3 regions of the Phytohabitans kaempferiae genome follow, and region 3 is predicted to be linked to each of the others. Evidence: riboswitches for the same ligand, from Rfam matches in the RefSeq annotation. Region 3 holds a riboswitch; each other region holds the start of a gene.
The links. A riboswitch is a leader RNA that binds a small molecule or an ion and turns the genes downstream of it on or off. The one in region 3 is predicted to bind cyclic di-AMP.

Region 1 (3,264 bases), on a different contig from region 3:
AGCGCGTCCCGGCCGGCCAGCAGCGCGCCGCTCGCGTCGGCGCACACGGCGGAGGGCAGCAGCGGCGAGCCGTCGAACAGGACCGGCTCGGCCGGCACGCCGGGACGGCTCAGGACCGCGACGGTCGACGAGGTTCCGAAGTCGACTCCGAGCCGGTACGCATCGGCAGACACGCCGACAATCTACGGTCCCACCGCCACCGGGAAACAGCGCCGCAGGTGGCGGGCGCGGGATCAGACCATCGACATGTGTACGTGATCTTTGTGGTCCTGCGGACCGGTGTAGGTCGACCAGCCGGTCACCGGGAACCAGATCTGCCGGTACCAGATCACGTAGAGGATGCCGAGCCGCTCGGCGTTGCGGACCAGGAACGCGGTGAGGTTGTTGCCGTACAGCCGCTGGTCGTCGGTGCGGGCGTTGGCGAAGCCGCTGTTGAGCAGCGACCAGTCGCAGGCGCGCCCCTTGGGATGCTCGAACGGCCCGCCGGGGCGGTAGCAGCCGACGAAGCGGCGGAACCCGGCCTTGCGCGCCTCGTTGTACGCGTTGAGCGTGCGTGGCGTGATGCAGCCGGAGGTGGTCGGGTCGTTGATGCTGCACGACTCGTCCGGCCAGGAGCCGTCCGAGTTTCGGGGCGCGGCCTTGGCGACGGGCGAGGTGGCGGCGACGAAGCCGCCGGTGAGCTTGGTGCCGCCGACGAGCGCCAGCGCCTTGTCCGCCTCGGACTTCTGGCGGGCGATGACGGCGAGCTGCTTGCGCTCCTCGGCGACCTCCGCGTCGAGCGCGGCCTTCGCCCTGGCTGCCTTCTCCCGCGCGGCGGTGAGCTCGGCGACCTTCCGGTCGTTGACCATGTTGAGCTCGGTGAGCACGGTCGCCCGCGCCATGAACTCGTCGCGGGAGGCGGTGTTGAGCAGCGCGGACACGGCGGTGAGCTTGCCGGTGCGGTAGGAGGCGGCGGCCAGCTCGCCGATCTGCGGCGCCAGCTCTTCGAGCCGGTCCTCCGCCTGGCGCAGCTCGAGACTGAGCTGGAGCTGGCGGTTGCGCGACTTGTCGAGCGCGGCCTTGGCCTGCGCGTATCGCTTGCCGGTCGCGGTCAGCACCTCGCTGAGCAGCGCCGGCCCGTCTTCCGCCGGGGTCGGATCCGCCGGCGCCGCCTGCGCGCCGGACGGTGCGGTCACGAACAACACCGCACCGGCGACCACCGCCATCGCGAACGCGCACAAACGGCGTAAGGCTGCCGTCATACCATCCCTCCGTCGGCCGCCGGCCAGGTTAGCTGACGGGTTCGGGACGGAAGCGATCCCTACCGCGATGCGGATTCACCCCGAGGCGCGTGGTTCCCCGGCTCGCCGAAGTGGCGATTTGGCGGCGGTCAGGCCGCCCCGGCCCGTTGCCGGAGCGCATGACCGGCGGTCAGCATACCGGACCAGATACCTCCGGTCACCTCAACCACGCCAGAAAAAGCGTTACCACACAACGACTTTGGGTAACCTAAGCCCCCACCGTCGTCCTCCACAATGGAGGAGGCTCGGCCCGCGCTCCGACGGCGCTTTCGGCGGCGGGGCGGGCACCGGCTCGCCCCGCCGCCGGCCGAGCCTCAGGCGGGCAGGCCGCCCACCTGCGTGTTGATCCACGAGCGGATCGAAGACAGGTCACCGTAGATCGACGGGCCGGTGGCGCAGACCGCGCTGCCGTTGCCGGACCGGCTGGTGGCGCCGATGAGGTTCCACCGGCCGCTGATCATCCGGACCTGCGGGCCGCCGGAGTCGCCGTAGCAGGCGCCGGAGTTGCCGTTGGTGTTGTTCGTGCAGATCTCGTACGGGCCGTCGATGCCGAGGCACCGGCTGTCCGTCACGATCGACGTGTCGAGCTCGGTGGCCAGGACCGGCGCCGAGCCGCAGCCGCGGGTCGGGCAGGTCTGGCCCCAGCCGATGATCCGGGTCGCGGTGCCGACAGCCCCGGAGGTCGTCGGGATGGGCGCCGGCGCCTGGCTCACCGAGCTGCCCAGCCGCAGCAGCTTGACGTCGATCCGGGGGTGGTTGACCGCACCGGTCACGGAGACCACCGTCCCGCCGCTGCCGCGGTTGACGCTACCGACCCGCACCGACGACGGCGTGGGGCAGTGCTTGGCCGTGACCACCCAGTTCGCCTTGATCAGCGACCCGGTGCACCCGGAGGTGTACACCAGGAACGAGTAGTTCTCCGACGCCGGCCGGCCGTTGACGATCAGCGGGACCATGCCGCCGTCCGGCTCGGTGGCGGTCTGGCTGGCGGCGTACGAGTGCGACGCCGGTGGCGCCGCACTCGCCGGCACCGCGCTGACGGCATGGACCGAGGCGACCGCGACGGCACCGAGCACCGCGGCCGACAGTCTTCTGAGGAGCATTGGTTGACCTCCTGGACGTCGTGTTGGGGGGTGACCCCGACCGCACGCTATCCATTTAGGGAAATCTTTCAATGCTCTTCGCTATACCGAATCTGCCCTATCGCCGGATGATGGCGGCAAAAGCGCCGGTCAGCGCCGAGGGCTGTTTCATCGAGGGTCGGCCGAGCCGAGGCGTCTGGGCCCGCCGCGGGCCGGCCATGCCCCTGGGAAACGGGCCCTAGAAGCGCAGCCGGACCAGCCGGCGTACGCGCGGTCGCACCGCCGGTCGCCTCCGCCGCGTGGCCGTGGCCGGTGCCGCCACCGCCGGGTCGTGCGTGAGCACCGCGCGGTGGGCGGCCGCCAGCTCCGGGCCCGGCACGATGCCGAGCTGCTCCACCAGCAGGTCGCGCACGCAGCGGTACGCCTCCAGCGCCTCCGCCTGCCGGCCGGAGCGGTACAGCGCCACCATCAGCCGGCACCACAGCGACTCGCGCAGCGGCTGCTGTGCGGTCAGGTCGCGCAGCAGCGGCACCAGGTCGGCGTGGCGCCCGGCGGCCAGCAGCAGGTCGAGGCGGCGCTCGGTCGCGGCGTACCACTCCTCGCTCAGCCCTGGCGCGTGCTCGGCGACCAGCGCCTCGGAGCCCACGTCCTGGAGCGGGTCGCCGTGCCAGCAGGCGAGCGCGCGCTCCAGCAGGTCGAGCTCGGCCGCGCCCTCGGCCGACCGGGCGGCGCGCAGGAGCGTACGGAAGCGGTGCACGTCGACCGCCTCGGCCGGCACCGTCAGCACGTATCCGCCCGCCGTACCGCGGATCACGTCCATGCTGAGGTCGTGCCGCAGACGAGTGACCACAGTGGACACCGCACGCCGGGTCGGTGAGAGGGCGTCGTCGCCCCACAGGTAC
Region 2 (3,264 bases), on a different contig from region 3:
GCACCTGGTGCAGCCCGTGTGCGGCGCGCAGCAGCGTGGCCATGGCCGGGTCGCGCTCGGCCACGTCGAGGAAGCCAGTGAGGTCGTCGTCGAGGCCGAGCCACCGCCCGACGGCCTGGTGCACCGCCGCTCGCTCCCCGGGTGACAGGTGGCGCTCGGCGTGGAGCGTGACTGCGGGGCCGGAGCCCGGGGCGCCGGGGCCCACCTCGGCGACCACGGCGTCGGCGCCGAGCAGGAACGCCTTGCGCACGCGGCCGCCGGCGATCACGTGGCCGCCGGCGGTGGGCGCGAAGCCGGCGAGGGCGCGCAGGGACAGGTCGAACGAATACGGCTCGGCGGCCAGGCTCACGGCCGTGCTCGCATCGGTGCGCTCAGTCATGCCCCGACGGTGCGCCCGCGGTACGACACTTCCCGCCGGCCCGGTACCTCGCCGATCAGGGATTCATGCGTCGACCAAGGGCAGGAGACCGGCGTGTCCGCGAGCGAACCGCGATCCCCTGTCCCTGATCGGCGCAGTTGAAGATTTTTCGGGCGGGTCAGCGGACCCGGCCGTAGCCGTACGGGTTCATCATGTCGACCGACGCCAGCTTGACGCTCTCGCCGAACGTCGGCGCGTGGATGACCTTGCCGCTGCCCACGTAGATGGCGACATGGCCGAGGTCGCGGTAGAAGACGAGGTCGCCCGGCTGGAGCGAACCACGGCCGATGTGCGCCACCGCGTCCCATTGCATCGCGGCGTTGTGCGGCAGTTGCTTGCCGGCCGCCCGCCACGCGGCGAGCGTGAGCCCGGAGCAGTCGTACCCGTTCGGGCCGTCGGCCGCCCACACGTAGGGCTTGCCGATCGCGTCGTACGCGAACCGCACCGCCACGCCGGCCTTGCCGGAGACGGAGGGGACGGTGCCGGTGTACTTGCCGCCGCTCGGTGAGGTGGCCGCGCCGTACGCCCGCTCCCGCATCTCGTACAGCTTCTTGAGATCCGCCTCGATCTTCTTCTTGCCGGCCGCGAGCTCTTTGAGCTGGGCGGTCTGCTTGGCCTGCGTGGCGTCGAGCTTCGCCTTCTCCTCGGTGTACCGCCGCTCGGCGGCCGTGAAGCCGGCCAACTGGCGCTGGCGGTCGCGGGCGAGCTGGTCGAGCATGCCGAGCCGGTCGGCGAGGGGGCCGCTCCCGTCGAGCAGCGCGCTCGCGGCGCCCACCTGCCCGGTGCGGTACGCCACCGCCGCCATCGCGCCCACCTCGGCGTCAGCCTGGGCGAGCTGCGCCTCGAGCGGGCCCATCTTGGCGGCCAGCTCGGCCGAGGCGGCCTTGGTCTGCTTGAGCTGCTCGTTGAGCTTGTTGTACGCCTCGACGACCTTCTCCAGCTCGGTCGACGCCTTGTTGATCTGGTCCGTCAGCTCGCTGGGTGACGGCTCGGCCTGGGCCGCCGCGGCCGGTACGGTCAGCCCGAACCCGAGGGCGACCAGTACGAGGGCGCGCAACAGCTTCCGCGCGGAAGACAAACGGTGACCTTCTTCCCCAACGCCGCCTACCGGGTTAGCTGACGGGTTCGGGCGGGAAGATCGCCCTACCGCGGCTCGCGGATTCACCCCAGTGCAGAAGGTGGGTCCCCGATTCGCAGACGGAGCGTGACCGTCGTGCGATTCGGCGGCACCGGACCGGCGCCACCCGGGGGAGTGACTGACGACCGGACCAGCGGCTCCAACCTAGCGCCGGGGCCGGTTGGGCGAAAGTGGCCTGAGGGTGACTTGTGACTGACGCCCGCCAATAAGCGAAATGTCGAGGTCACTCATAGTGATTAGTTCGTGGATCCGAGTGACGTCGCCGTAAGGGTGATGGGTGATTTGTCGCTCTACGCGTTGGGTGGGCGACGGTGCCGGTAAATCGGACATGGGGGGCGGAAAGTGGCGCCGTACCGCTAGGAGACCGCTTCCAATCTGCCAGGTGGCTGATTGCGCCCCTTCCCTCGACTAGATGGCATCTCGCACAATGGCAACAGGGCCCTTGGGTCGCGCAAGCGGCAACGCAGTTTGAAGGCGGCACAGAGCTCTGATGCGGCACTGGAGCGCGAAAGACGATCGGCACCTGGCTGCCACCAGGTGCCGATCTCAAAGACCACCACACCAGCCCGCCTCACGAGCCGTAGGAGGCATGCAGTGCAGACTACTCGCTACCCCGCGCGGTCACCAGCACCACAGCCTGTAACACCAGTAGACGTAACAACCCCGAAATCAGTCGGCCCGCTCTACCAGCGGCCGGGCATCGTGGTGACGCGCGACTGGTTCATCGTCGGTGGTCGGCGTTTTCCGGTCGGCGAGTTGCACCACCTGCACACGGCACGGGGCCCGCACCATCAGCTCACCGTTCGGTCGGTGACGGTGACCGCGATCGTGCTGGCCGCCATCGGGGTCGCGCTCGGCGTGACCACCGATTTCAACGATCTGAGCGCCCAGGCATATCTGGCGCTCACGGCGGTGGCGTTCATCCCATTCCTCGTGGCGACGATCGGCCACCGCCTGCGGCCCAGGGCCTTCGAGCTGTGGGGCGAGTTCCGCGGCATGACGGTGCTGCTCTTCAGCAGCGACGAGGAGCGGCAGTACGGTCAGGTGACCCGGGCACTGCTCCGGGCACAGGAGGCCTACCGGCTCGGCGGCCTGGCCGAGCCCCTGGTGACGGTAAACATGTGGCGCATGCGTCCATAGGAGAGACTTCGCCCGAAGTTCGGCAGCCGCCCGGCAAGGCGGCAGCAGTGACCGGATGAAGGGCGCAGGTGGGGCCGGGGGGCCACACCGATCGTGGGCGGGCTCACTCGAGCCCGCCCACGATCCGTTTGATCATCTCCTGGGTCTCGGCCGGGCTGAGCGCCATCTCGCGCAGCCGCTCAAACTCGTGCCGGAACGGCCGCACCAGGTCGGGCTGGTCGACCACGTCGTCGGCGAGGCCGTTCTCCACGTACATCACGACGTCGGACGGGTCGGGAAACTCGAGGATCGCGAACGGGTTGGGGAATCCGTCGACGCCGGCGGCGAAGGGCAGCACCTGGATGGTGATGTTGGGCTGGGCGCCCAGCGACACGAGCCGCTCCAACTGCTCGCGCTTGGTGCGCGGGTCGTTGGCGATGCGCCGGACCACCGCCTCGTCGATCACCGCGGTGATGTGGGGCGGGTCGGCCTTGTCGAGCACCTCGCGCTGGCGGGCGAGCCGCACCTCCACCTGGCTCTGCTCGTCGCCACCGGGCTGGTCGCGGCGGACCGCCTTCGCCGCGTACGC
Region 3 (3,264 bases):
GGGCGCGAGCAGCGCGAGGCACCGCTCCAGCAGCACCGGTACGTGCGTACCGCGCAGCTCCCCCATCTCGACCCCCAGTGACCCGCCCGTGTGCACCTGCGCCCGGAGCCTGAAGAACCGTGCGCCGTACTGCCAGATCCCCATCCGCCCTTCCGTGAGCCTCCTTCGCGGGGAGGCCGGGACGCGCCTGGCATCGGGGAAGAGATGTCAGGAGCAGGAGCGGCTGGAGATCTCGCAGTACGGCGTCCGCCAGCCCTTACAGTCCTCCGGGCAGCACCCCCTCCTCGATGCCGGCGAAGTCGTCTTCGCTCTCCGCGAGGTAGGTGTCCCACGCTTGCTTGTCCCAGATCTCAACCCTGGTGCTCGCCCCGATCACGACGAGTTCACGGCTCAGCCCGGCGTACTCCCGCAGGTGGCCCGGGATCGTCACCCGGCCCTGCTTGTCGGGCACCTCGTCGTGGGCACTCGCGAAGAACACCCGGCTGTAGGCCCGAGCCGCCTTGTGCGTCATCGGCGTCTCGCGCAACTGGCTCGCGATCCGCTGGAACTCCGGCGTCGGGAAGACGTAGAGGCAGCGCTCCTGCCCTTTGGTGATCACGACACCTCCCGCCAGCTCGTCCCGAAACTTCGCCGGAAGGATCAACCGGCCCTTTTCGTCCAGGCGGGGGGTATGGGTGCCGAGAAACATCGGCCCACCCCCTCGCCTTTCGCGGCTTTCGCGGAGCCGCTATCCCCCGGGGCCGGCGGGTCCCTCCGGTGAGTAACCCTGCCACTGCGCCCCACTGTACTCCACTTCCCTCCACTCGCAACCGGAATCGCAGCGTTACTGGGGTGACCCCCTTGACAAAACCGCACGTCAAATGCGGTGGAGCGCGGTGGAGGGTCTGGATGGCGACAAGCTGGTGCCACCTACCGGGCCAAAAAACGATCCAGGGCAAACCCGGACGGGCTTGCCCTGGATCGTTGGGGGGACGGGGGTTGCTATGGGGGGTGGGGAGGAAAGTGGAGGGCAGAGGCGCGGGGTCAGGCCAGCCGGCGCACCACGTAGTTGGAGGACCAGATCTTGTGCTTGCCGACCCGCACGCCCGGGCGCGGCGAGTCGTACATGTAGCCGCCGCCGGCGTAGATGCCCACGTGCGTGCCGTACGAGCCGGAGCGGATCACGATCAGGTCGCCGGGGAGCACCTTGTTCTTGGCCACGCCGGTGCCGACACGCTGCTGGTCGTTCGCCTTGTGCGGGAGCACCTTGCCGGTGGCGACCCGGTACACGTACTTGGTGTAGCCGGAGCAGTCGAAGGCGGACGGCCCGGCGGCGCCGAAGCGGTAGGGCTTGCCCACGTGCTTCTGCGCCTCGGCGAGCACCTTCGCCCGGCTGGGGACGATGTCGACCCGGATCTCCCCGGTGGTCAGACCCTTGTACGGCCCGCGCCCGCTGTACACGGCCCGGTACATCCGCGCCTCGAACGGGCGGATGGAGAGGATGGACTTGCCGGTGGAGTACACGGGGCGGGTCCCGGTGCTGACCCACTTCCCCTTCCATACCTGAAACTGGACGGAGCCGCCCCACACGCCCTTGCCGGTGCTCGGGTCGGTGATCGTGGCGGTGATCATGAGCGTCGAGCCCCACGGCAGGCGCGTGGTGCTTGGCTGGAGCGCCACCTTCGGCGTGACCGACGCGGCGGCCGGCGCGGTGGCGGTGCTGGTGGTCGGCGCGGGCGTGGCTTCGGCGTGTGCCGGGCCGGCCATGAGCTGGCCGGCGCACACGCAGATCCCGACGGCGAGCGCGAGCCGGCCGGCTCGGCGTTTCGCGGGCAGCCTGTGCCGACCCGAACGGAGTTCGTGCACGGTCGATGTCCCTCCGGCACGCCTGCGAGGTGAGCTGTCGGGTTCGGGCGGGAAGGATTGCCCGGCCGCCGTGGCGGCTTCACCCCAAGGCCTCACCCGGCCGGGTATCCCCGGCGGGGTCGGGACCACGATCCTGGGTCCCCCGTCCCTGCCCGCAGTGCCGTTGCGTTCCTCCAGGGGTACGCACCGGACGGGTGGGCAGGGCTCGGCGTGTCCCGGCGGTGCGGCCGGGCGATGACCCGGCTCAAACTTTGTAGCGGATGCCCTGATCGACGCAGGGTTACCGCGATCTTGCGGAGCGAATTTGGCACGCCGACGAATGAGTGGTCGTTAAGGGCAGCGTCCCAATTGTCGCGACGCTGCGTCGTACCAGGAATCACGCTGCGTGGATCGGTCACCGTGAGTATCCCCACACACATCGCGCCGTACCGACGCCGCCGCGACGCCCCTCGCCGGCCGAGGCGCTAGCAGGGCGATTTCGGCGGTCCCCTGCTTCGCTCGGTCAGTGGAGATCCAGTCGGCGTTGGTAACCTCGCCTCCGTGACGGACGGCAAGATGCCCCTCCGGGCCAAGGTCGCCAGCTCGGTCTCCCGCACTGCGGCCGCCCTGTCACGGGCGGCTGGGCGCGGCGACGGCTCGGTCATCGGCGGCTGGATCGGCCTGAAGATCGACCCCGACCTCCTCGCCCACCTGGCCGCGGGGCGCGCGATCGCGCTGATCTCTGGCACCAACGGCAAGACCACCACGACCCGCCTCGCCGCCGCGGCGGTGGGCGTGCTCGGTCCGGTCGCCACCAACGGCTTCGGTGCCAACATGCCGACCGGCCACACCTCGGCGCTCGCCAAGGCCGGCCAGACGCCGTACGCGGTGCTCGAGGTCGACGAGCACTACCTGCCGAAGGTGCTGGTCGCCACCGAGCCGCGCGTGGTGGCGCTCCTCAACCTCTCGCGCGACCAGCTCGACCGGGCCAAAGAGGTCGCGATGATGGCCCAGATGTGGCGCACCACGCTCGCCGAGCACCCCGGTGTGTACGTGGTCGCCAACGCCGACGACCCGATGGTGGTCTGGGCCGCCTCCGGTTCGCCGGCCGTCACCTGGTTTAGCGCGGGCCAGCGGTGGCATGACGACTCGTGGGTTTGTCCCGAGTGCGGCTCGCCGATCGAGCGCCAGGCCGACCAGTGGTGGTGCACCGGCTGCTCGCTGCGCCGTCCCGTACCTCAGTGGGTGGTGGAGGACGACGGCGTGGTCGATCCGCGCGGCGCCTGGCACAAGATCTCGCTCCAGCTCCCCGGCCGGGTCAACCTCGGCAACGCGGCCACCGCGCTGGCGGTCGCCGCCCAGTTCGGGGTGCGCCCGACCGACGCGGTCTCCCGCCTCTCCACGGTCGCCTCGGTCGCCGGCCGCTACGCCCAAGTGGCG

Region 1: another riboswitch for cyclic di-AMP. It lies ahead of ACFFIA_RS00205 (coiled-coil domain-containing protein); the one in region 3 lies ahead of ACFFIA_RS14275 (C40 family peptidase).
Region 2: another riboswitch for cyclic di-AMP. It lies ahead of ACFFIA_RS31885 (C40 family peptidase); the one in region 3 lies ahead of ACFFIA_RS14275 (C40 family peptidase).

What each region holds. Positions count from the first base shown of each region.
Region 1 covers NZ_JBHLUH010000001.1:37,805-41,068, reverse strand. The annotation lists gene ACFFIA_RS00210 (Hsp70 family protein) at 1-173, opposite strand, end outside; gene ACFFIA_RS00205 (coiled-coil domain-containing protein) at 234-1,241, opposite strand; cyclic di-AMP (ydaO/yuaA leader) riboswitch at 1,244-1,375, opposite strand; gene ACFFIA_RS00200 (S1 family peptidase) at 1,595-2,383, opposite strand; gene ACFFIA_RS00195 (AfsR/SARP family transcriptional regulator) at 2,601-3,264, opposite strand, start outside.
Region 2 covers NZ_JBHLUH010000068.1:116,291-119,554, reverse strand. The annotation lists gene ACFFIA_RS31890 (DNA-3-methyladenine glycosylase family protein) at 1-379, opposite strand, end outside; gene ACFFIA_RS31885 (C40 family peptidase) at 537-1,496, opposite strand; cyclic di-AMP (ydaO/yuaA leader) riboswitch at 1,505-1,654, opposite strand; gene ACFFIA_RS31880 (DUF6232 family protein) at 2,094-2,696, shown strand; gene ACFFIA_RS31875 (helix-turn-helix domain-containing protein) at 2,800-3,264, opposite strand, start outside.
Region 3 covers NZ_JBHLUH010000021.1:56,347-59,610, reverse strand. The annotation lists partial or broken gene rsmH (16S rRNA (cytosine(1402)-N(4))-methyltransferase RsmH) at 1-66, opposite strand, end outside; gene mraZ (division/cell wall cluster transcriptional repressor MraZ) at 257-688, opposite strand; gene ACFFIA_RS14275 (C40 family peptidase) at 1,024-1,845, opposite strand; cyclic di-AMP (ydaO/yuaA leader) riboswitch at 1,871-1,990, opposite strand; gene ACFFIA_RS14270 (MurT ligase domain-containing protein) at 2,401-3,264, shown strand, end outside.